Regions from separate parts of the Pantoea sp. X-Soil-ISGK-275 genome, predicted to be linked through region 4. Evidence: riboswitches for the same ligand, from Rfam matches in the RefSeq annotation. Region 4 holds a riboswitch; each other region holds the start of a gene.
What was found. A riboswitch is a leader RNA that binds a small molecule or an ion and turns the genes downstream of it on or off. The one in region 4 is predicted to bind thiamine pyrophosphate.
Positions count from the first base shown of each region.

Region 1: linked by a shared signal. The riboswitch ahead of thiM (hydroxyethylthiazole kinase) and the one ahead of thiC (phosphomethylpyrimidine synthase ThiC) in region 4 are both predicted to bind thiamine pyrophosphate.
Region 2: linked by a shared signal. The riboswitch ahead of AC6I8A_RS20070 (LuxE/PaaK family acyltransferase) and the one ahead of thiC (phosphomethylpyrimidine synthase ThiC) in region 4 are both predicted to bind thiamine pyrophosphate.
Region 3: linked by a shared signal. The riboswitch ahead of AC6I8A_RS22985 (FAD-dependent oxidoreductase) and the one ahead of thiC (phosphomethylpyrimidine synthase ThiC) in region 4 are both predicted to bind thiamine pyrophosphate.

Region 1 is NZ_AP035976.1:2,774,429-2,780,457, reverse strand. Features, by position in the region: gene AC6I8A_RS12995 (family 20 glycosylhydrolase) at 1-539, opposite strand, end outside; gene chiP (chitoporin ChiP) at 591-1,988, opposite strand; TPP riboswitch at 2,256-2,351, shown strand; gene thiM (hydroxyethylthiazole kinase) at 2,385-3,170, shown strand; gene thiD (bifunctional hydroxymethylpyrimidine kinase/phosphomethylpyrimidine kinase) at 3,167-3,967, shown strand; gene fbaB (class I fructose-bisphosphate aldolase) at 4,115-5,167, shown strand; gene AC6I8A_RS12970 (GntR family transcriptional regulator) at 5,324-6,010, opposite strand.
Region 2 is NZ_AP035977.1:142,160-148,188, forward strand. Features, by position in the region: gene AC6I8A_RS20050 (M20 family metallopeptidase) at 1-224, shown strand, start outside; gene AC6I8A_RS20055 (M24 family metallopeptidase) at 224-1,336, shown strand; gene ddpX (D-alanyl-D-alanine dipeptidase) at 1,352-1,912, shown strand; gene AC6I8A_RS20065 (DksA/TraR family C4-type zinc finger protein) at 2,109-2,375, opposite strand; TPP riboswitch at 2,488-2,615, shown strand; gene AC6I8A_RS20070 (LuxE/PaaK family acyltransferase) at 2,715-3,797, shown strand; gene AC6I8A_RS20075 (acyl-CoA reductase) at 3,794-5,242, shown strand; gene AC6I8A_RS20080 (3-oxoacyl-ACP reductase) at 5,342-6,029, shown strand, end outside.
Region 3 is NZ_AP035977.1:756,236-762,264, forward strand. Features, by position in the region: gene AC6I8A_RS22955 (ABC transporter substrate-binding protein) at 1-98, opposite strand, end outside; gene AC6I8A_RS22960 (ABC transporter permease) at 108-842, opposite strand; gene AC6I8A_RS22965 (ABC transporter ATP-binding protein) at 826-1,542, opposite strand; gene AC6I8A_RS22970 (HesA/MoeB/ThiF family protein) at 1,539-2,504, opposite strand; gene AC6I8A_RS22975 (thiazole synthase) at 2,516-3,274, opposite strand; gene thiS (sulfur carrier protein ThiS) at 3,278-3,475, opposite strand; gene AC6I8A_RS22985 (FAD-dependent oxidoreductase) at 3,459-4,403, opposite strand; TPP riboswitch at 4,533-4,652, opposite strand; gene AC6I8A_RS22990 (6,7-dimethyl-8-ribityllumazine synthase) at 4,828-5,265, shown strand; partial or broken gene AC6I8A_RS22995 (MFS transporter) at 5,360-6,029, opposite strand, start outside.
Region 4 is NZ_AP035976.1:283,796-289,824, reverse strand. Features, by position in the region: gene hemE (uroporphyrinogen decarboxylase) at 1-77, opposite strand, end outside; gene nudC (NAD(+) diphosphatase) at 117-890, opposite strand; gene rsd (sigma D regulator) at 979-1,485, shown strand; TPP riboswitch at 1,614-1,714, shown strand; gene thiC (phosphomethylpyrimidine synthase ThiC) at 1,805-3,727, shown strand; gene thiE (thiamine phosphate synthase) at 3,724-4,371, shown strand; gene AC6I8A_RS01275 (aminotransferase-like domain-containing protein) at 4,525-5,979, opposite strand.

The DNA.
Region 1 (6,029 bases), 2.5 Mb from region 4:
TTCCATTGGCCGCCAAACGGCTTAACAAAGTCGCTGAGGTTTTCGGTATCGGTGCTGGTGATAATTTTTGGCGTGGCATTGGCGGCGGTGACATACCAGCGCGGCATCACGTCGGTGATAAACAGCTGCCAGTATTCATTGACGATAGGGATCTCAATCGACTCACCCGCCGCGATACCTTTGAATTTCTCCGTCGGTTCCAGACGGGTTAAATCGCCGACGATATGGGTCATTTTGAACTGATCGTTATCCACCCGCAGCGTTTCGTGCACGTTGCTCATGTAGATTGCCCAGTTTTTACTGGTGAGCGCCGGACCGTTGTTGGTCAGCGTGATGGTAGCGGTGTTGCAGGATGCCCAATCGGCACCGAGTTTCGCGCAGTTCACGCCGTGATCGGCCGCCTGGTTGTCAGTGACCTGATACTGCACGCCGAACTGACTGATTTGATCGACGACCTGCTGATTATTGCGCGGGGATGAACTGCAGGCGGCAAGGCCCATCACGCTCAGCGCCAGTAAACTGATTTTTAACTTTTTCATGTTGTTATCCTTCTCCACGGAGGTAAGTCTCTGGCTCCTGCCAGATCGGGGTCAAAACAGGGTGAATGGCGCGACGATCATAAATTTGATGTCTCTTTCGTCCTGGAAGATGTTGCCGTAACCGCCGCTGTAGCTGGGAAGAGCGCTGTGATTGTCGTAGCGGGTGTAATGCAGTTTGAATTGCGTGTCTTTGGCGCGGCCTTGCTGGATGGTGTAAACCAGATCGAGGCTCCACGCCGACTCTTTCAGGCGCTGGTTTTGGTCGTAAATCGGATTGGTGGAAGGCTTAGCGTCCCAGCCGTAGGCGTACGACGTACCGACTTGCCAGCCGGGTAATTGCCAGTGCCCCAGATCGACCATCACACCGGCGAATAGCGCTTTCTCACCGTTGGCGTTCCAGTCAGAGCGGGAATCCCACCATACATCCATGCGGCCATTTGAGCTGGCATAGGATGGCGTCATACGCTGCAGGAAGAAGCCCTGATTACCTTCGGCTTTTACCCAAGTGCCTTCAAGGCGGAAATCGAACGCGCCCAGCGTGTAGCCGAACGTCAGCGCCTGTAGCCAGGCGAGGCCATCATAAACATCGTTGACCTGGCCCACGCCGCTGTTGTCACGATCCTTCGCGCCGTAAAACTGATAGCTGGTGCGCAGTGGCGCATCGGCCAGCGGCAGCTGATAAGACGCTTTAGCAAAATACTGATCCATGTAATTCGCCGCCTGGCCGTAAGCGCCTTCCAGCAACAGCGAGTTTTTGAAATCATATTTGGCACCAAAGGATTGCAGCCACGGAATCTCCGTCACACCATCGGCTTTGCGGAAGTTGTACATGCCGCGATACCACGGCGCTTTGTATTCGTCTGTCCACATCCAGGAGACGGAAAGGGCGCCCGCATCGCTAAAATCGAAGACGGTGCCAGCCTCAACACCGCGATAAGTGCCGGGCAGGAAACTCCAGTGTGGTGCCAGCAGCGTCTGTCCGCTGGGTTGCAAATAGCCTGCGCGTAGCCAGTTATCCTGCCATTTTGCCTTGATCGCCGCTTTATAAAGACTTAAGCCACTCTTATCTCCGCTCCAGTCCTCATCCCAGCGTGTGCGGGCATTGCTGAAACCAATTTCATTCGGTGCCGCCGGGCCGCTATTGCTTAACTCCAAAGCGCCAAACGCCGCCAGATCGAGGCCAATTACATCACCGGCATAACCGGATGAGAAGTCGAGATTGGCGTTGGCAGAGGCGTGATGCAGATTGGCGTCATACTGACCATACGCGCCTTTTTGCGGATCCATCTCTTTACGATCGCGCTGGCGTTGCCAGTAAAACAGGTTGCCAGTGAGCGATGAGTCTTCGACAAAACCCGCAGCGTGGGCGCAGGGAACAGGCAAAAACGTACCGGCGAAGAGGGCAGAGATAATGGCCGCAGAGAGCGGCGCGCGTGGAATTCGACGCATAGCAAATCCTCCGTGATACTTCCATGAACAATTAATAAATCCGTATTGTTTCGTCATGAAACAAGTTGCGAGGGATGCTATTTTTCGCGACGCGAATTATCAATGGAGTTTATTACAAAGTATGACATGGCACGCAAAAAGAAGGGTTTTAAGGAGTTTATTCAATCAGTTAGATGAACCTGTAAAATGTAACTTTGCGAACAAGATCCTCAGGAAAAGTGTCGATAGCTTGCTTTAATCTGGCTTGTTCCCTATGCTCGCCAACGTAGTTTTGACTCGGGGTGCCCCTCTAATACAGGGCTGAGATACACCCGCCGACCTGATCTGGATAATGCCAGCGTAGGGAAGTCAGATGCCTGACCGCATTCGCCTTCTTGATCGCCGGTTGGGAGCCTAATGAAACAGCCTGACCTTCTTTCCCCCGTGCAACTCGCGCACTCTTTGCAACTGCTGCGTCAGCAAGCGCCGCTGGTGCACTGCATGACCAATGAAGTAGTGCAAACCTTTACCGCCAACGTGCTGCTGGCACTGCAAGCTTCGCCCGCGATGGTGATCGACCCCGATGAAGCGGCGCAGTTTGCCGGTTTTGCCGATGCGGTGTTGATCAACGTAGGCACCTTAACCTGCGATCGTCGTGATGGGATGTTGGCGGCGGTGCAAGCAGCGCAAGCGGCAGGCACGCCGTGGACGCTGGATCCGGTGGCGGTCGGCGCATTAACGCTGCGCACCACCTTCTGCCAGCAGCTGCTGAGCCTGCAACCTGCGGCGATTCGCGGTAACGCTTCAGAAATTCTCGCCCTGGCGCATCAGGCAAGCGGCGGACGCGGCGTGGACAGCCTGCATCAAACCGATGCCGCGCTGAGCGCCGCCCAGCAGCTGGCGCGTGATTATCACACCGTTGTGGCGGTGACCGGTGAAGTCGATTACGTCACCGATGGCGCGCGTACCCTGGCAATCCCCGGCGGCAGCCCGCTGATGACGCGCGTAGTTGGCACCGGTTGCGCATTGTCGGCAGTGGCTGCGGCCTTCACTAGCTTGCCGGGCGATCGCCTGCAACATGTGGCAGCGGCGTGCCGCGTGATGTCGCTGGCCGGTGAGCTGACAGCACGCCAGGTCGCCGGGCCGGGCAGCTTCGTTGCTGCCTTCCTCGATATGCTGTGGACGCTGGAGGTGAAAGCATGAAACGCATCAACGCATTGACCATTGCTGGCACCGATCCCAGCGGCGGCGCGGGTATTCAGGCCGACCTCAAAGCCTTCTCCGCATTGGGTGCTTATGGCACCAGCGTGATTACCGCGCTGGTGGCGCAAAACACCTGTGGCGTGCAGTCGGTCTATCGCATCGAACCTGATTTTGTCGGCGCACAGCTCGATTCGGTGCTGGATGATGTGCGCATTGATGCCGCGAAGATCGGCATGTTGTCCGAAACCGCGATAGTCGAGGTGGTCGCCGAGCGACTGAAACGGGCCAGCCTGCCGTTTGTGGTGCTGGATACGGTGATGATTGCCAAAAGCGGCGATGCGCTGCTGTCGCCTGATGCGGTAGCCAGCGTGCGCGAATTGCTGCTGCCGCAGGTGTCGCTGATCACGCCAAACCTGCCGGAAGCCGCCGCGCTGCTGGGACGCGCGATGGCGCAGGATGAGAAAACCATGTTGCAGCAGGGCGATGCGCTGCTCGATCTTGGCTGTGAAGCGGTGCTGATGAAGGGCGGACATCTCAGCGATGCCGAAAGCCCGGACTGGCTAATCACGCGCGAAGGACGCCAGCGCTTTACCGCGCCGCGTGTTAACACACGCCACACGCACGGCACCGGTTGCTCGCTCTCCGCCGCGCTGGCGGCGTTGCGTCCGCGTCATGATGATTGGGCGGCAACGGTGGTCGAAGCCAAGGCGTGGCTACAACAGGCGCTGTTGCACGCCGATTCGCTGGAGGTCGGCAAAGGCATTGGGCCGGTGCACCATTTCCATCAATGGTGGTAGGGCGTAACGCCAGATTGCCGCTTTTTCACTGCGCATCCGTCTGAAAAATGGAGTCAGCAATTTGCCAGCCTGGCGTTTTCCGGTCCAGGCTGTTGGGGGCGAATCGGCATTGGCCGGTTCCAATCCAGCCATTTATCAGGAGCGAACATGACGGACATCGTACAGTTATTGGGCAAAGAGGCGGACAGCCTTCTTCAACATCGCTGCATGACCATTCCAGCGGATAGCCTCTATTTACCAGGCGCGGATTATGTTGATCGCGTGATGATCGACAACAATCGTTCTCCCACCGTTCTGCGCAACATGCAAACGCTGTACAACACCGGACGTTTAGCCGGCACCGGCTATTTGTCGATTCTGCCGGTCGATCAGGGTGTTGAGCACTCGGCGGGTGCCTCCTTTGCCGCTAACCCGGCTTATTTCGACCCGAAAAACATCGTTGAGCTGGCGATTGAAGCCGGCTGCAACTGCGTGGCCTCCACTTACGGCGTGCTGGCCGCGGTTTCACGCCGTTATGCGCACCGCATTCCATTTATGGTGAAGCTAAACCACAATGAAACCCTGAGCTATCCGACGCAATATGATCAGACGCTGTACGCCAGCGTTGAGCAGGCCTTTAATCTGGGTGCGGTGGCGGTTGGCGCCACCATTTATTTTGGCTCCGAGCAATCGCGTCGTCAGATTGAAGAGATCTCGGCGGCCTTTGAACGCGCGCACGAGCTGGGAATGGTGACGGTGCTGTGGGCTTATCTGCGTAATGACGCGTTCAAGAAAGACGGCGTCGATTATCACGCCAGCGCCGATTTAACCGGCCAGGCCAACCATCTGGCGGCGACCATTGGTGCGGATATTGTGAAGCAGAAGATGGCGGAGAATAATGGCGGCTATAACGCGGTGAAGTTTGGTCACACCGATGAACGCGTCTACAGCAAGCTGACCAGCGAGAACCCAATTGATTTGGTGCGTTACCAACTGGCGAACTGCTATATGGGGCGCGCGGGATTGATCAACTCTGGCGGCGCTTCTGCCGGGGAAACGGATATCGCGGAGTCAGTGCGCACGGCGGTGATCAACAAACGTGCCGGGGGGATGGGGCTGATTCTTGGGCGCAAGGCGTTTAAGAAGACGTTGAAAGAGGGCGTGCAGCTGATTAATGCGGTGCAGGATGTTTATCTGTCAAAAGATGTGACCATTGCTTGATTGAGTGGGGGCTGTGCTCGCTGTCCCCCATCCCGGCCTTCCCCCGCGAGCGGGGGAAGGAGATGCTGCCACATGCTGCTTCAACACTTACATATTGCAGCATCTTCCTCCCCCATTAATGGGGGAGGACCGAGGAGGGGGACAGCGAGCACTAAATCAAGGCGCTTCGAACCACTCACCATTACGCTCGGCAATCGGCGTAATGGTCAAAATCATCTCCTGTAGATGACGACGCATCGCGCTTTCAGCCGCGTCAACATCATGCGCTTTCAACGCGTTATAGATATCTTCATGCTGCTGAATCAAACGCTCCGGCGGTGACACTTCGCTCAGGGTCAGAAAGCGCACGCGGTCCATAGCCGCTTTGATGTTCTCCACCGTTTCCCACGCCAGCAGGCAGTTAATCCCTTCCGCAATCAGACGGTGAAACTCATCATCCAGTCCTAAGAAGGCCTGGCTGTCATGACGTTCGGCGGCGAGACGCTGCAGTTGCAGGTTGTGCTCCAGCGCCATCAATCCGCTGGCACCAATCTCCTGCGCGGCGCGGCGTACCACGGCGATCTCTACCGCTTCACGGATAAAGCGGCCGTCGGCCACGCGTTGGGCAGAGATTTTGCGTACGAAGGTGCCGCGCTGCGGTAACACCTGCACCAGTCCGGCTTCCGCCAGCTTGATGAAAGCTTCACGTACCGGCTGACGCGATACGTTAAAACGCGCCGACACTTCCTTCTCCGACAGCAGCGAGCCCGGATGAATAACGCAGGTCACAATATCTTTGCGCAGATAACGATAGATCTGCTGATTTACCGGTTCGCTGGTGGTTATGGTATAGGCAGTCGACATGCAGCAATATCCGTATTAC
Region 2 (6,029 bases), on a different replicon from region 4:
GCGGAACCGAGCAGCCGACCGGCGTGATCACGCCTCCGGCATTCTTTGGCACTGACGCGGCGCATCTCTATCAGCATGCGGGCATGGAAGGGATCGTCTGTGGGCCGGGCGGCAAATACAACACCATGCCGGATGAACGGGTTGAAATCAGTGAATTCCTCGATATGGTGCGCATCTATTTGCTGGCCATTCTGGAGATTTGCCAGCCGGTTGAGGCCGCGTAATGCACGCCGAAGCGCTGATGCGTCTGCGCGCCGCCATGCAGCAGAACACGGTCGATATCATGCTGGTGGATCACGGTGAGCTGCTGGCGTGGCTCACCGGCTTTACCGTCTCCGAAACCTTGTATCGCGCCTGTCTGGTGCCGCTCAACGGCGAACCCTGGATGGTGCTGCGCCAACTGGATGAGGCGCCATGCCGCACGCAATCGCCGACGCTGGACGTGGAAAGCTATCGCGATGATCAGGATGCCTGGCACACGGTGGCGCAAAGCCTAATCCGTCGCGGATATCAACAGGCGCGCATCGGCGCGGACTTTTACTCTTACGGCATGACGGTACACAGCTGGCAGCAGCTTTCGCGCTATCTACCAGACGTGACGTGGCATGATTTAACCGGCTTGAGCGACCGGCTGCGTAGCGTCAAATTCCCGGCGGAAATCGCCGCGTTGCGTCAGGCTGCTGCCATCGCCGATGCCACAATGATGGCGATTGGCGCGGAAGTGGAGGGCGGCTGGCGCGTGCGCGATGTCGCCGCGCTGGCCGCCGGAGAGTTTTTACAGCTTGGCGCGGATACCGGCGAAACCGGACCGATAGTGATCGCCAGCGGTGATAATGGTTTTCTGCATGCTAGTGGCCACGAGCAGCGGCTGGAAAAAGGCGATGTGCTGCATGTCGAGCTGATACCAAAAGTGAAACATTACAGCGCGCGCCTGATGCGGCCTTATATCGTCGGGGAGATTTCGGCGCAGCGTGCCGAAGTGGCAGCACAGCTGATCGCGATTCAGGATCAGCAATTTACCGCCATGAAACCGGGCATGACGGCGCACGACGTGGATGCCATCGTGCGCGATGCGGTTTTGAGTAGAGGATTGCGCGCGGATTATCCCAATATCACCGGTTATGCGCTGGGGCTTTATACACGCACGCCACGACCCAGTGATTTTTCCTGCAGTTTCTACCCTAACGCGCAGTGGCTGCTGGAAGAGAATATGGTGTTCCACATGTATATTTCGGCCCAAGGTTTGGCGTTCAGCGAAACGGTGCGCGTTACGCCCGCTGGTGCAGAGCGGCTGACAAATTTACCGCGTCAGTTATTATCATTGCCGGACCAGTAATGAGCAGGATGTATTATGACGCAGGACGTTGAACTGATTGATTTAGCCGTAACCTTTCCCGCTTTACGTTTCGATCTGAAATATGCCACGGCGGATAACATCGCGGGCTATGCCATTTACCAGGAGGCCAAAGCGCTGCTGCATCCGGCAGCCGCCGACGCACTGGCAAAAAGCATTGAGATCGCCCGGCTGGCGGGATTCAGTTTGTTGGTATTCGATGCCTATCGGCCGCAGCAAGCGCAGTGGCACTTGTGGGATGCCTGTCCGGATAAAGATTATGTGGTGCCGCCCGCGCAGAGTTCGAATCACAGTCGCGGCGTCGCAATTGACCTGACGTTACTTGATGCACAAGGCCAGCCGCTGGATATGGGCACCGCCTTTGATGCGATGGAAGCAGAATCACATCCGTATCATCCGAATGTCCCCGCCGAAGCGCAACGTAATCGCCTGCTGCTGAACGCGATTATGTTTGGCGGCGGCTTTGTCGCCATGCCAACGGAATGGTGGCACTTCGAACTTCCTGACGCGAAAAATTATCCGTTACTTGATGAGCGATTTGGCTGCTTTGCGCGTTAAATTATTTCATTTGGCCGATGGTACAAAACCCTGATTAATATTCAGCTGTAATAACGCCAAAGCAACGTAGGGTCGCCATTCATGGCGACCGATTCAAGCATAACCAGACATATATGCGAATTTCGGTCACCATAAATGGCGACCCTACAAAGGATTGGCGCGTTTTTGGTGGTGTTACTGCATCATCAATAAAAAACTACCTCAGCTGACTATCCTTACTTCCGCGGCGGTTATAACCGCCGATCGCCGCCTGTTTTTTATCGATCTTACTCTGACAATTCACGCAGTAACGCACGCCAGCTAATGCCGCGCGACGCGCTTCCGGGATCGGTTCGCCGCACTCGTCGCAAAACTCGGCGCTTTCACCGTGACCGAGATTCTCGCGCGCGCGGGCCACCGCGTCATCAACCGTGGCATCAATTTGTTTGTGCACTGCACCGTCTTCTGACCAACCGCCAGCCATACTTCACCTCCACAAATACTGATGCCCAAAGTATAAGACATGGCGTAATGAATGCCGGACAGGCCAGAATTTAACAAGATTGACACATCATCGCGCGCCATCCTAGACTGCGGCTTGTTCCAAGGGGTGATCTGTTAAGGGGCTGAGATTCTACCGGCTGGCGTGTATGCGCTGGCAACGTAGTGACCCTCCGAACCTGATCCGGCTAATACCGGCGTAGGGATGCGGAACCGCAGGGCGATATTGCGCCCTGATTCCCTCTTTGTGCTTTGTAGCGGACAGTTCGCGCTCTTCAGGCGTTGCCTGAGAGTCTCTGCGCAATCGCAAAGGTGGCGACACATGAACGAAACACACATCATCCAGGCTCTGCTGACATTCCTGCAGCGTGAAGAGACCTCAGACGACGATTTCAACCAGCTGGCCCTCCAAATCTTCGCTTATCAATTCGAACACAACCCACCTTATCGCCGCTTCGCCATCCAGCGCGGACGCACGCCGCTGACGGTGAAAAACTGGCGCAACATTCCCGCTATCCCAATTAACGCCTTCAAAGATCTGACGCTCAGCTGCCGTCCCATCGACCAGATTGCCGAGATCTTCATGACCAGCGGCACCACCGGCACGGTAAAAGGACGCAGCTACCATCCGACGCTGGACGTGTGGAAGAAATCGATGCTGCTCAACTTCCGCCGTCGCTTTATGGCGGGCAGTGAACGCATGCGCATGGGCATTTTATTCCCGGATACCGTGGCGATGCCGAACTCCTCGCTGGCGACCTATCTCGATTTGGCGATGCAGGAGTGCGGCACGCCAGACAGCGAAGGAATGGTGGGCGAGCATGGCCTCGATATCGATCGCCTGTTCAGTGCGCTGGAACAGGCCGAAGCCAGCGGCGAACCTTATGCGCTGCTGGGTGCCAGCTACAGCTTCGTGCCTCTGCTGGATGAAATGCAGCGCCAGCAACGCGGCTTCGCGCTGCCTGCTGGCAGTCGCATTCTCGATACCGGCGGTTTCAAAGGCCAGTCACGCGAGATTGGCGCAGAGGATTTCTACGCTTCGCTCTCTCACGCCTTCGGCATCCCGCGCTCACACTGCATCAACATGTACGGTATGACGGAAATCAGCACGCAGTTTTACGATGCGGGCAATGAACGCTGCCCGCCGGTAAAATCCGGGCCATACTGGATCCGCACACGCGTGGTCAATCCGCTTACCGGTGATGATGTGCCGGACGGCGAGATTGGCGTGCTGCTGCATCACGATCTGGCGCATTTCAACTCGGTATCAGCGTTGTTAACGGAAGATGCGGGCGTGATGGTGCCCGGCGGATTCCATCTGCTGGGACGCGCAACCGGCGCTGATGCCAAAGGCTGTTCGCTGACCATGGAAGCGTTTCTCGCCAGCGCGCAGGCACAGTTGTGAAGGAAGTTGCCGGACATCTGCCGGGCCTTTCCGCTGATGAAGTGCAGTGGCATACGCTGAGTTTCAATCATCGTGGCGAGCGCCTTGAGGTTTGCGTTCCGCAGCTTGATGACGCGCAGATAAAGGCGCTCGCAGCGCGCATCCGCACCAACGCCCGCGCTTATCTTCATCAGCTAAGCGTCGCGCAGATTATCGCCATCATTGATAAAGCGGTGGCGCGACTGCTCGATCGCCATCATCCACTGCGCATCAAAGCCGAAAAGCTGCTGCCCATCGTCACCGGTTACGATGCCGACATGGTGCGGCTTGGCCTCACCGGCTACCTGAAAACCTTTCGTCAGCCGCAGCTGAAGCGCTTTCTGGCGGAGGATTTCACCGATCCGCAGATGCTCGACGATTTCCAGCCACGCCCCAAAGGCGGCTTTGCACGCGCGTTTGGCCCGCAATTGTTGATGCATATCTGGGCGGGCAACGTGCCGGGTTTGCCGCTGTGGAGTTTGATTTGCGGCCTGCTGGTCAAGGCGGGCACCATCGGCAAACTGCCGGGCAATGAGCCGCTGATGGCAAGCTGGTTCACGCAGTTGCTGGCGGAAATCGATCCAAAACTCGGCGAGTGCATCGCGGTGGTGTGGTGGAAAGGCGGCGATGCGCAAACCGAGCCAACCTGGCTGCGCCAACCCGATGTGCTGGTGGCTTATGGCGGAAATCCAACGCTGGCGGCGATCCAACAGCGTTTGCCAGTTACCACGCGCTTTCTGCCACACGGCCACAAAATTAGTTTCGGGCTGGTGGCGCGTTCGGCGTTGAATGCTCGGCAGGGCGCGGAGTTGGCGCGCCGCGTGGCCTATGACGTGATGCGTTACGACCAGGCGGGTTGCTACTCGCCGCAAATGCTGTTTGTCGAGCGCGGCGGCAAGGTGTCGCCGGATGAGTTCGCCAGCTATATCGCCCATGAACTCGCTGCGCTGGCGCATAAACATCCGCGCCGTCCGCTGGCTAATGATGAGATGAACAGCATTGCCGCGTGGCGTAATGGCGAGGAGATCCGTGCGCTGGGCGGAGATCGTACGCTTTACGGCGAGGCGTCAGACGATTGGGCGGTGGTGAGCGTTGATCATGCAGAGCCTTTATCGCCTGCTGCGCTCGGCCGCACCTTGAAAGTGGTGTCCGTGGATGCGCTGGAGGAAGTGGTCGATTTGGTGGCGCAGCAGCGGCATTTTCTGCAAACCGCAGGCGTGGCGGCCGCGCCGAATGAGTTGTTCCGCATCTCCGCTCTTCTTGGGCAAGTGGGTGTTACCCGCATCGCCGCGTTCGGCAACATGACCTCGCCGGAAGCGGGCTGGCATCACGACGGGCGTTTTAGTTTGCTCGATCTGGTGACCATCACGGAGATCGAGCAGGGCGCAGAAGCGGCGGCAGAAGGGTTTGCGCCTTATGCGGACTGACGCGGTCGCCATGAATGGCGACCCTACGACGTACCGGTTTTGTAGGGTGCGCATTAATGCGCACCTGGCTGAAACGTACCTTGATCCAAAGGATTAACAATGAAATTCTCCAACCAAACCGTTCTGGTAACCGGCGCAAGTCGCGGCATTGGTGCAGCAATCGCTAAAGCCTTTGCCGCTGAAGGTGCATTCGTGGTGGTCAACTATCTGCGCAATGAAGCTGCTGCAGCGGGCGTGGTTGCAGAGTGCCGCGCATTGGGCGGCGACGCGCTGGCGATTGCCGCAGATGTCACCTCTGAACAACAGGTCAACGCCATGATGGAGCAGATCGTCAACGCCACCGGCCGCCTCGATGCGGTGATCAACAATGCTTTCGCACCATACGTTTTCGACACCGAAAATCGTTCACGCTTTTGGGAAACGCCATGGTCGGGCTATCAGTCGCAGTTCGATGGCGCGGTGAAAGCCGCGTATAACGTCTGCCAGGCGGCGCTGCCTTTAATGCGTGCGCGGGTGCGCGGCAGCATCGTGAATCTCACCAGCGATCTGGTGGTGCGTCCTTCAGTGCCGTATCACGATTACATCACCGCGAAAGCGGCGCTGACCGGCTTTAGCCGCACGCTGGCGACGGAGCTTGGCCCGCTGGGGATTCGTGTTAACTGCGTCGCGCCTGGTTTGGTGTATCCCACCGATGCCAGCCAGGCCACTCGCGAAGAGGTGCGCGATTTTCTCACCGCGCAAACGCCGCTGCGGCGCATTGCGCGCCCGGAAGATGTCACCGGCCCGG
Region 3 (6,029 bases), on a different replicon from region 4:
ATAAACCAGTCGAGCAGCAGACGAACTTTCTCCGCCGCCTGGACGTTAGCGGTCGCCAGCAGCAGCAACGCGGTCAATGCGATTCGTAGGGTATTCACGGTACTTCCTTATGTAGATTGCCAGAGGAGTTTCTTGCGCATTAGCGCTACGCTGCCCGAAAGCAGCAGCGCCAGAATCAGTAACAGCAGCAGTGCCGCGAAGCTGGTGGCGGTTTCCAGTCGCGCGTTGGATTGCATCATCAGATAGCCAAGCCCTTCGCTGGCGCCGACCCATTCACCAATCACCACGCCAATCGGCGCCAGCACCACGGCCATCTGCAGGCCGGAGAAAAATTGCGGTAACGCGGCGGGCCAGCGCACGCGCCAGAAGATGCTGAAGCACGATGACGTGCTGGTTTGCGCCAGTTCCAGCCAGCCGCTGGGCGTGCGGCACAGCCCATCGAACAGCGATAAGCACAGCGGGAAAAACAGGATTAAAGCCGCTACCACCACTTTCGAGGCGATACCAAAACCGAGCCACAGCACCAGCAGCGGCGCAAGGGCAAACACCGGAATCGCCTGGCTGGCGGTGACCAGCGGAAACAGCACACGACGCAGCAGCGGACTGGCCGCCATCAGCACCGCCAACGTCACGCCCGCGCCAACGCCCAGCAGCAGCGCCAGCACAATTTCCGCCAGCGTATAGAGCGCGTGATGCCACAGCAGTTGACGATGCAACCACAGCGCTTCAAACACCGCCTGCGGCGTGGGCAGCAGGAAGGTTGGCACGCCGCTGTGACCCGCCAGCAGCCAGCCGCACAGCAGCACCACGATCAGGTAGATCGCGCTAAACAATGTTTTCATGGGTATTCAGTCGGGTAAAGAGTTGAGCCTGCGCCTGCAGCACGTCGGGATGATCAAACGCACGCGGCGCGTCACCGCCGGGAACCGGCCAGCTTTCGATGGCCAGCGGCTGGCCTTGCAGCAGCAGAATGTCATCGGCCATGCGGCACGCTTCCAGCGGATCGTGCGTCACCAGCAGCACGGTTTTGCCTTGCAGTAATTCGGCAGTCAGCGTTTGCAGGCTGAGTTTGGTCATCACATCCAGCGTGGCGAAAGGTTCATCCATCAGCACCACGTCGCGCTGCGCATAGAGCGTGCGTGCCAGCGCCACGCGTTGCCGCATGCCGCCCGAAAGTTGCTGCGACGGCGCATGCGCTACGTCACTGAGTTTCACCTGCTCCAGCAGCGCCAGCGCGCGCGGACGATCCGGCTTTTCGCCGCTGAGCCGCGCCGACAGCATCACGTTGTCGAGCACCGTCAGCCATGGATAAAGCAGATCCTGCTGGCCCATCCACGCTACGTTGCCGCTTAAGCCCTGCACCGCGCCCTGCTGCGGCTTGAGTAATCCGGCCACCAGCCGCAGCAGCGTACTTTTGCCGATGCCGCTGCGTCCCAGCATTACCGTGGTTTTGCCGCCGCGCAGTTGCAAATTCAGCCTCTGACACAGCGGTTTATCGCCCCAGCTAAAACTCACATCGTTGAAGAAAATGTCCTGATTCATGGGCGATTGGCCGCCAGAATCGCCAGCTGATGAAATCCACGCTGCGCCAGCGCGCTAGCGGCCTGCGCGGCGCGGATGCCGCTGGCGCACACCAGCACGATGCGCTGCTGGGCGGGCGGCTGCCATGCCGCAATCGCCTGCGGCAAGATGCGCTCAACGCCATCCGCCACGCTGACCGGCGCTTCTTCACAGCTGCGCAGTTCAACAATGCAGTCATCGGCGGCGAGCTGTTGCGGGTCAATAAACGGCACCGCATGTTCCGGCTCTTCCGCATCATCAAAGCGGAACGGGCGAAAATGCCAGTTCACGAAGTCGCAGTTCACCAGACAACCGAGCGGTGATGGCTGCAATTCCAGCAGCACGCTGAGCGCCATCTGCGCCTGCATCGCGCCGAGCGTTGCCACCGCCGGGCCCATCACGCCGGCGGTGTTGCAGTTCGCTGCCGACGAAGGCAAGCGCGGGAACACGGCGCGATAACTCGGCGCGCCACCACAGAATCCGCCGACGTAACCTTGCCGTCCCAGCACCGAGGCGCTGATCAGCGGAATGCCCGCCTTCATGCAAGCATCGGAAAGTTGGTAGGTGACGGCAAAGTTATCGGCGGCGTCGATCACCAGATCGCAACCCGCTAGCGCCTGCTGCACATTGCTGGCGCTCAGCGATTGTTGCAGCGCCTCGATTTGCACCTGCGGATTGCGCTGCTGCAACGCCTGCTGCGCGCGCAGCACTTTGGGCTGGTCGATATCCTGCTCAGTAAACAGCGTTTGCCGATGCAGGTTATGCAGCGCAACTACATCGTCGTCATACAGCCGAATATGGCCGATGCCCGCGCCCACCAGCTGCGGCAGTAGCGTAGCGCCCAATCCACCCGCGCCCGCCACCAGCACACGCGCCTTAAGCAGCTTCTGCTGCCCTGCCTCGCCGATTTCCGGCAGCATCATCTGGCGTTGATAACGTTGCATGTTTGCCTGCCTCAACTCAGATTTGCCAGGCCAAAGATCGGCGTGGACGCGGCTGCCATGTCGCGCTTCTCCATCAGTCCCGCAGCGCGTGCGGCCTGTCCGGCTTCAATCGCCAGTCGGAAGGCGTTGGCCATACCAATCGGATCGCCCGCTTTGGCAACGGCGGTGTTGAGCAGAATGCCATCGAAGCCCATCTCCATCGCCTGCGCCGCCTGCGACGGCGCGCCAATGCCAGCATCAATGATCAGCGGAATGTCGCTGAACCAAGCACGCATGGCGCGCAGCCCGTCGATGTTGCGCAAGCCCTGACCGGAACCAATCGGCGCGCCCCACGGCATCAACAGTTCGCAGCCCGCCGCCAGCAGTTTTTCGCCGACGATCAGATCTTCAGTGGTGTAAGGAAACACCTGAAAACCCTCTGCGCTGAGGATGCGCGCGGCTTCCACCAGCGCGAAAGGATCGGGCTGCAGCGTGTCGGCGTGACCAATCACTTCCAGCTTGATCCACGCGGTGTTGAACAGTTCGCGCGCCATGTGCGCGGTGGTGACGGCTTCTTTCACCGTGTGACAACCGGCGGTATTGGGTAACACGCGGATGTTGAGGCCGGTCAGCAGTTCACGGAAAGCCGCGCCCGCCGCGCCTTCGCGCCGTAAACTGACGGTGATGATGTCGGTGCCGGAGGCGGCAATCGCCTGCTGCAAAATGGCGGGCGAAGGATAACCGGCGGTGCCGAGCAGGAAGCGCGATTGCGGGTCAAAATCGTAAAACATCGCTTAACCTCCCTGCATCGGTGACAGCACTTCAAGCTGGCAACCTTCATCCAGCAGCTGCGTGTAGTACTGGCTTTTTGGCACAAACGCACCGTTGTAGGCGGTGGCGACGCAGGCCGCGTCAATTTGCTGCTCGATCAGCAATTCGCTCAGGCTGTTTGCCTGCGTGCTGATGAGGCGGCCGTTAAGCTGAATGTTCATTTTTAAGTTCCCCAGAAAGACGCTGCATCAGCTGCTCTGCCAGCATCGGTGCCAGCAGAAAACCGTGGCGATACATGCCGTTGAGATAAAAGGTGTGGTTGTGATAGTGGATTTCCGGCAGATTCGCCGGATAAGCCGGACGCAGCCCGCTGCCGCTCTCAATGACGCGCGCTTCGGCTAAAGCCGGATGAATGGCGTAGGCGGCGCTGAGCAACTCCATCATGGCGCGCGCGCTGATGGCGCTGGCGTCGTCGCTCTCGATCATGGTGGCGCCGAGCATAAAGTGGCCGCCGCGTCGCGGCACCAAATAGCAGGGAAAACGCGGATGCAGCAGACGAATCGGGCGGGAAAACTGCACGTCTTCGCTGTGCAGAATCAGCATTTCGCCGCGCACCGCACGCAGGCGCGGCAGTTCCGGCGCGGCGTGAATGCCGCGACAATCGATAATCTGGCCGCTCGGCGCACGATTGTTGAATGGTACGCCGCGTGCGATCAGCGTGACTCGCATCTCCTGCAACGCCAGACGCGGATCGAGATGCGCTTCCCCGGCGAAAAACAGACCGCGTGCAAAGCGCCCTTCCAGCGCCGGTTCGATGTCGGCGGGATCGACCCATTGGTGCTGCTCGGTCATACGGGCGAAACGGTTGAGTTCCTGGCTATCGCGCGGCGGCGCAACCACCAACGTGCCTTGATGCTCGACGCTGCTGACGCGCTGTTGCCACCACGCGGCGGCGTGTTGCCCAAGAGTGATAACATCGCGCGGCGCGCTTTCGGCTTCACACCAGGGCGCCAGCATGCCGCCAGCAAACCACGATGCCGGGCGGCGCGCGTCATCGCCAATCACCTCAACGTCTTCACCGCGTTCCGCCAGCAAAGTGGCTACGCATAGGCCCGCCACGCCGCAGCCAAGCACGCTCCAGCGGCTCACAGCGCCGGATCCAGGATGTTCAAACAGGGGGAATTCACATCGGCCTCTCAGTGTTAGCTGAGACCCGCAGATACAGGAGAAGGGAAATGGCGCATCCATCGAGCTGGTTTGAGCGCCAGACAGCCCAATGATAAAGACTGTCAGTCTTCCTACGCCAGTATCAACTGGGTCAGGTTCAAAGGGTCGCTAAACCGCGCAGTGCGCTATTAGCCTCTCAGTCTCTTTGGCGAGACTCCCCCGACGCGTCTATTTGTATTGCAGGCGATGGTCGCCGTCAAGCGCGGAATAACCAGACTGTTTACATGGGAATAAGCAGCAAGGCATTTATCGCTACCTGGGCTTTGTGGATCACAAACGTAACATATGGTATACAAACACATTATTTTATGCGCAAGAACCAATTACAGGTGATGTCGGAATATCCATGAAGAATATTAAAATTGCATTTATTAAAGCCGGCTGGCACAAAGAAATTGTCCACAATGCCCTGGTGGGATTTGAAAAAGAATTAGCCGATCAATCCGTAGAAGCAGAATTAAAAGTGCTGGAAGTGCCTGGCGCATTTGAAATGCCGCTGCTGGCTAAGCGTCTGGCCGAAACTGGTAAATACGATGCGATTGTCTGCGCGGCGCTGGTGGTTGACGGCGGTATCTATCGCCATGATTTCGTTGCCGCTGCGGTCGTAGACGGCCTGATGAATGTGCAGCTGACTACCAACGTGCCGGTGTTCTCCGTGTCATTAACGCCGCATAATTTCCAGCCGGTTGATGTTATCGAAAACTTCTATACCGAGCATTTCATTAAGAAAGGTAAAGAAGCCGCGCGCGCTGCGCTGGCTATTCACAATCTGTCGATTGATTAATGCATTAAAAAGGGAGCACCTCATCAGGCGCTCCCTTTTTATTTAATCTGACTTTCTACTATTAATATTCAGAATAGTGCCAGCCTCGCTTCACTTAATGTTTCACACTCATCAAATGATTACTTTTCATATGTCGGCGCGTTTCAGATGGATTGATATCGCACGCTTTCGGCAGTAACAGCGTAAAGATTCCCGCAATCACCAGTGAACCCGCCAGCCAGCAGATCGCCACGTTTTGGCTATACAGCAGTGTCATGATCCCTACTAAGTACGGTCCGCAGAATCCACCCAGATTACCCAAGCCATTGATCACGCCACGCGCGCTACCCGCCACTTCCGGCGCAGCGATACGTCCGGGAATCGACCAGAACGGGCTGGTTGCCGCTTTGAGGAAGAAGCCGCACACCACCAGCGCGATATAGGCGGCGACGACGTTATTATGCAGCACCACCGATGCCAGCAAGGCAGCGGCAAAACAGAACAGCGACACCATCACCCACAAACGGCGCTTGCCGGTGCGATCGCTTAACCACGAAATAGCGTAGATGCCGAGTACCGTCGCGACAAAAGGAATCGCCGCCAGCAGACCAACGCCCGCCATGTTGGTACCGGTGAGATTTTTCAGGATACTCGGCAGCCACAGCGTGTAACCGTAATCGCCGGTTTAATAGAAGAAGTTGAGCGCCACTAACTTCATCAGGCCCGAGTTGCGAAACACCGCTTTCAACGGCGCTTTGCTGACCGGTTCCTTTTGCAGATGCTGA
Region 4 (6,029 bases):
ATCATCCATACCGGCGTGACATCTACCGGCTGACGTAACAGGGCGCGCAGATAACGATCGTTCTTCAGTTCACTCATAATGGGCTCTCTCATGCTAAGGCCGGCAGTGTAGCATTTTCACGCCGCGCTGGCGCGACACAGGGCAACAGTATCTTCAATCAGGCGACGCGCCACCGTGCCGGGCGGCGGTAACAGCGGCAGATTGTCATAGCGATACCAACCGGCATCCAGCAGCTCTTTGCCGTCGTGTTGCAGATCGCCACCATCATATTCCGCCATATACGCCATCATCAGGGAATGCGGGAACGGCCACGGCTGCGAGGTCACGTAACGCACGTTTTTCACCCGCACGTTACTCTCCTCCATCACTTCCCGCGCTACCGCTTGTTCTAAGGTTTCGCCCACTTCGACGAACCCTGCCAGCACGGTATAGATGTTGTTGCGATGACGCGCATGATTGGCAAGCAGGATCTCATCGCCACGACGGATGGCCACGATGATGCACGGCGCAATTTGCGGGTAATAGCGCTCGCGGCAATGATTGCACAAGCAGGCAAATTCGCGTTTGCTGATGTGCATCTCATGGCCGCAATAGCCGCACCAGCGATGCGAACGGTAAAACTCCGCCAGCTGCACGCCACGCCCGACGATTTGGAACAGGCCGACATCCTCATCAATCAGTTGGCGCACCGAGCCCATGCTGTCCGGGCGCGACTCGCGTACCAGCCAGACATTCTCGCCCTGCCACTCGCCAATCAACATGCCGTTGCTGCCGTTCAGGCCAAAATCGCTGGCTAAGCCATGCGGCAATTCACCCTGCGGCATCCAAAGTTTTTGCTCATGGCTGACAACCCACCAACCAGCGTCTAAGCTTGAGATCTCACGTTGCATCTTAATCGTTGTCCTTAGCGTCAAATCGCACGCTGAAATCCTAATATTAAGTGTGTAATAAACAACTATAACCTACCTGGAGCCCCATATGCTTAACCAGTTAGAGAACCTGACAGAGCGTGTCGGTGGCAGAAATGAATTGGTGGATTCATGGCTGCGCGCCCGTCGACAGCTGCTCGTCACTTACTACGAGCTTATTGGCATGAAGCCACAAAAAGATGCGTTAACTGCGCTGGATGAACAGGCGCTGGATGCGTTTTGTCACAACCTGGTAGATTACCTGTCTACCGGCCATTTCAGTGTGTATGAACACATCATTAGTGAGATGCAGGGTGATAGCCCATTAATCGTGGCCGCGCAGATTTATCCGGCACTTGAGGCGAATACCGATCGCATCATGCAGCTTTACGACACCCATCTGCAGCAAGCGATTAACGATGATAATTGCGTGGATTTTCAAACCGCGCTCTCCGAAGTCGGTGAAGTGCTGGAATCGCGCTTTACGCTGGAAGATAAGCTGGTGCAGCTCGCCTGGGATCACCTGCTGGCGCGCCCGCCGGTGGCTAATGACAGCGTCATCGCCCGCCCGGCTTAACATCCTGAAGTTGTAAAAAACTTGTTATTCAAGAAAAGCCCTCTTATGCTAAATGGGCTTTTTTATTGTCTTCTTTAACGACAATCAAGAGTCAAATTTTGCGATAAAAGTAGCTTATATCGTAAAACACAACCTTGTCGGAGTGCCCTCCGGGGCTGAGACCGTTAATTCGGGATCCGCGGAACCTGATCAGGTTAGTACCTGCGAAGGGAACAAGAGTAGACATCATCAGCACGTTGCAAGCTGGCGCCCAGCATCGTCGCTGTTACTCCTTCCGAACTCTGGACAAGCAACTTCCAACCTTTACCGGAAACTTGCTATGTCTGCTAAAACAACTCGTCGTGAACAGCGCGCTCAGGCGCAAGAATTTATCGATTCCCTGCAAGGAACCGCTTTCCCCAACTCCAAACGTATCTGGATCACCGGCAGCCGGGCGGATATTCGCGTGCCGATGCGTGAGATACAGCTCAGCCCGACACACATCGGCGGTAGCAAAGAACATCCGCAATATGAGCCGAATGAAGCGGTGCCGGTATATGACACCGCCGGTGCTTATGGCGATCCTCAAGCCACTATTGATGTGCATCAGGGACTCGCCAGGCTGCGCGCTAACTGGATCGAAGAACGTGAGGACAGTGAAACTATCCACCAGCTAAGTTCCAACTACACGCAGCAACGTCTGGCGGATGAAGGCTTGGATCACCTGCGTTTTGAGCATCTGCCACAACCGCGCCGCGCCAAAGCGGGTCGCCGGGTTACCCAACTGCACTATGCGCGACAGGGCATCATCACGCCGGAGATGGAGTTTATTGCGCTGCGTGAAAACATGGGCCGCGAGCGTATTCGCGGTGAAGTGCTGCTACAGCAGCATCCGGGCCACAGCTTTGGCGCTAATCTGCCGGAAAATATCACCGCTGAATTTGTTCGCCAGGAAGTCGCCAGCGGCCGCGCCATCATTCCTTCTAACATCAACCATCCCGAATCCGAACCGATGATCATCGGCCGCAACTTCCTGGTGAAGGTAAATGCCAATATTGGTAACTCGGCGGTGAGTTCATCGATTGAAGAAGAAGTGGAGAAGCTGGTGTGGTCGACGCGCTGGGGCGCAGACACCGTGATGGATCTCTCAACCGGCCGCTACATCCATGAAACGCGCGAGTGGATTTTGCGAAACAGCCCGGTGCCGATTGGTACAGTGCCGATTTATCAGGCGCTGGAAAAAGTGAACGGCATTGCAGAAGATCTCAACTGGGCGATTTTCCGCGACACGCTGCTGGAGCAGGCGGAACAAGGCGTTGACTACTTCACCATTCACGCTGGCGTATTGCTACGCTATGTGCCGATGACGGCCAACCGGCTGACCGGCATTGTGTCGCGCGGCGGCTCGATTATGGCGAAATGGTGCCTGTCGCATCACACCGAAAGCTTCCTCTATCTGCACTTCCGCGAGATTTGTGAAATTTGTGCCGCCTACGATGTGGCACTGTCGCTTGGCGACGGCCTGCGTCCCGGCTCGATTCAGGATGCCAACGATGAGGCACAATTTGCCGAACTGCATACGCTGGGCGAACTGACCAAAATCGCCTGGGAATACGATGTGCAGGTGATGATTGAAGGTCCGGGCCATGTGCCTATGCAGATGATTCGTCGCAATATGACTGAACAGCTTGAGCATTGTCACGAAGCGCCGTTTTACACGCTTGGCCCGCTCACCACCGATATCGCGCCCGGCTATGACCATTTCACTTCTGGCATCGGTGCGGCCATGATCGGCTGGTTCGGCTGCGCAATGCTGTGCTACGTGACGCCGAAAGAGCACCTCGGTTTGCCGAATAAAGAGGATGTGAAGCAAGGGCTGATCACCTACAAGATCGCCGCGCACGCAGCGGATCTGGCGAAAGGTCATCCGGGCGCGCAGATCCGCGACAATGCGATGTCGAAAGCGCGTTTTGAATTTCGCTGGGAAGATCAGTTCAATCTGGCGCTCGATCCGCACACCGCACGCGCCTATCACGATGAAACTCTGCCGCAGGAATCAGGCAAAGTGGCGCACTTCTGCTCGATGTGCGGCCCGAAATTCTGCTCAATGAAAATTACTCAGGAAGTGCGCGAGTTTGCCGCCCGCCAGCAGGCTGAAGCTCAGCCGATTGAGGTGGGAATGGCGCAAATGTCGGATGCCTTCCGCAATCGTGGCGGCGAGCTTTATCACGCTGCCGATACCCTTAAAGAGGAAAATGTATGACCGACGCCTTTCCTGCCACGGCCCCAAAACTGGGGCTGTATCCGGTTGTTGATAGCGTGGAATGGATCGCGCGCTTGCTGGAAGCCGGTGTGCGCACCATTCAGCTGCGCATCAAAGATTGTGAAGATCATGAGGTGGAAGATGCCGTGCGCGAGGCGATTGCGCTTGGCAAACAGTATCGGGCACGCCTGTTTATCAATGATTACTGGCGCTTAGCCATTAAATATCATGCTTATGGCGTGCACCTTGGCCAGGAAGATCTCGATGTCGCCGATCTGGCGGCCATTCGTGAGGCGGGATTGCGCCTGGGTTTATCGACGCATGACGATGCCGAGCTGGATCGAGCGCTGGCGCTGCGCCCTTCTTACATTGCGCTTGGCCACATCTATCCTACGCAAACCAAAGACATGCCATCTGCGCCGCAGGGCGTGGTGGAATTGAAACGCCATCTGTCGCGTTTACAGGATGTGCCAACCGTGGCGATTGGCGGTATTTCACTGGCGCGCGTGCCTGAAGTGCTGGCTACCGGCGTGGGCAGTATTGCGGTGGTGAGTGCGATTACCCAGGCCGTAGACTGGCGCGCAGCAACGCAGCAGTTGCTGTCACTGGTGGAAAATGGAATCGAACCTGCAAAAGTAATGTAATGCGTGGTAAGTGAGGATGAAACGCTGGAATCTGTCGCGCAGCAGCGTGATGTGATGGCTAGCGCCCTTTCCTGATAAAGCTAAAGTGTGCCTGCCCGCTGTCGCTTGCAGCGGGCCAGGGCTGGTCTTAACCTCTCCCAGCCCTGCCTTTCTTCACATAGTCAGGGAGGAAGTATGTACGGTTTCCACACTACAAGCCAGCATGGCACGTTCTACTGCTGCACCGAGTTGGGCTATCGCCTGTTCCGTATGCTCATTCATTGGCAAACCATAATTCAGGCGCAAGCAGTTGCGATACTTGCCCGAGGCCGAAAACAACGAGCCCACCGCAACCTGCATGTTCAGCTCACGCAATTCGGTATTGAGCCTGACCGCGTCAAACGCCTCTGGCAATTCAATCCACATCAGGAAACTGCCCTGCGGACGCGACACACAAATCCCGCACGGGAAGTAGTGGCGCACCCAACAGCTGAAAGTTTCGTAGTTGCGTTGATACACCTGACGCATGCGCCGCAAGTGCGGCAGATAATGACCAAGGCGAATAAATTCGGCGACCGCATGCTGCGGCTGTGTGGCCGTCGATCCGGTGCTGATGTATTTCATATGCAGCACGCGATCGCGATAGCGCCCCGGCGCCACCCAACCGACCCGCAATCCCGGCGCCAGCGTTTTGGAGAACGAACTGCACAGCAACACGCGGCCATCGTGGTCCAACGACTTGATGGTAACCGGACGCGGATATTCCCACGCCAGCTCACCATACACATCGTCTTCAATAATCGCGGCATCGAAACGCTGCGCCAGCGTAACCAGCGCACGTTTGCGAGATTCCGGCATGATGAAGCCCAGCGGATTATTGCAGTTTGGCACTACCACCACCGCTTTGATCGGCCACTGCTCGAACGCCAGTTCCAGCGCTTCCAGGCTGATGCCTGTGACCGAATCGGTAGGAATTTCAATAGCGCGAATGCCGAAGCCGCGCAGGGTTTGCATGGTGCCGTGGAAAGTCGGCGATTCCACCGCAATGATGTCGCCGGCCTGGCATATTGCACGAATCGAAATCGACAACGCTTCATGGCAGCCGGTGGTAATCACGATATCTTCTGCCGTGAGCTGACAACCGCTGTCAATCGTCAGACGCGCAACCTGTTCGCGCAATGCCGCGACGCCCAACAAACTGTCATAGTTGAGCTGATCAATTTCCTGCCTCTGCGCCATGCGGCTCTGAATTTTCCACAGCGGTTTCAACGTGGGCTGAGTGAGATCGGGAATACCGCTGCCGAGTTGCAATACATCGCTGTTAGTCCTGCTGCTGAGCAGCTCCAGCACAGATTCCCACTGTGTGATTTCCACCGGGCGCTGTGCCGGTCGGGTTATGGCGGGCATCGGCGGCGTCGCTTTGCGCGTTGCAACGAAATACCCGGATCGAGGCTGCGGCACGATCAGCTGTTTCTCTTCCAGCAGATGATATGCCTGCTGAACGGTACTGATACTCACGCCGTGTTCCAGGCTAAGCGTGCGCACCGATGGCAAGCGCTCGCCGCTGCGATACAGCCCTTGCTCAATTCGATCCGAAAGCAAACATGCCAAATGTTGGTAGCGCGTCATCGTATGCCTCACTAAGCCTTAGATCATGACAAACCAGTACAGATAGCCCT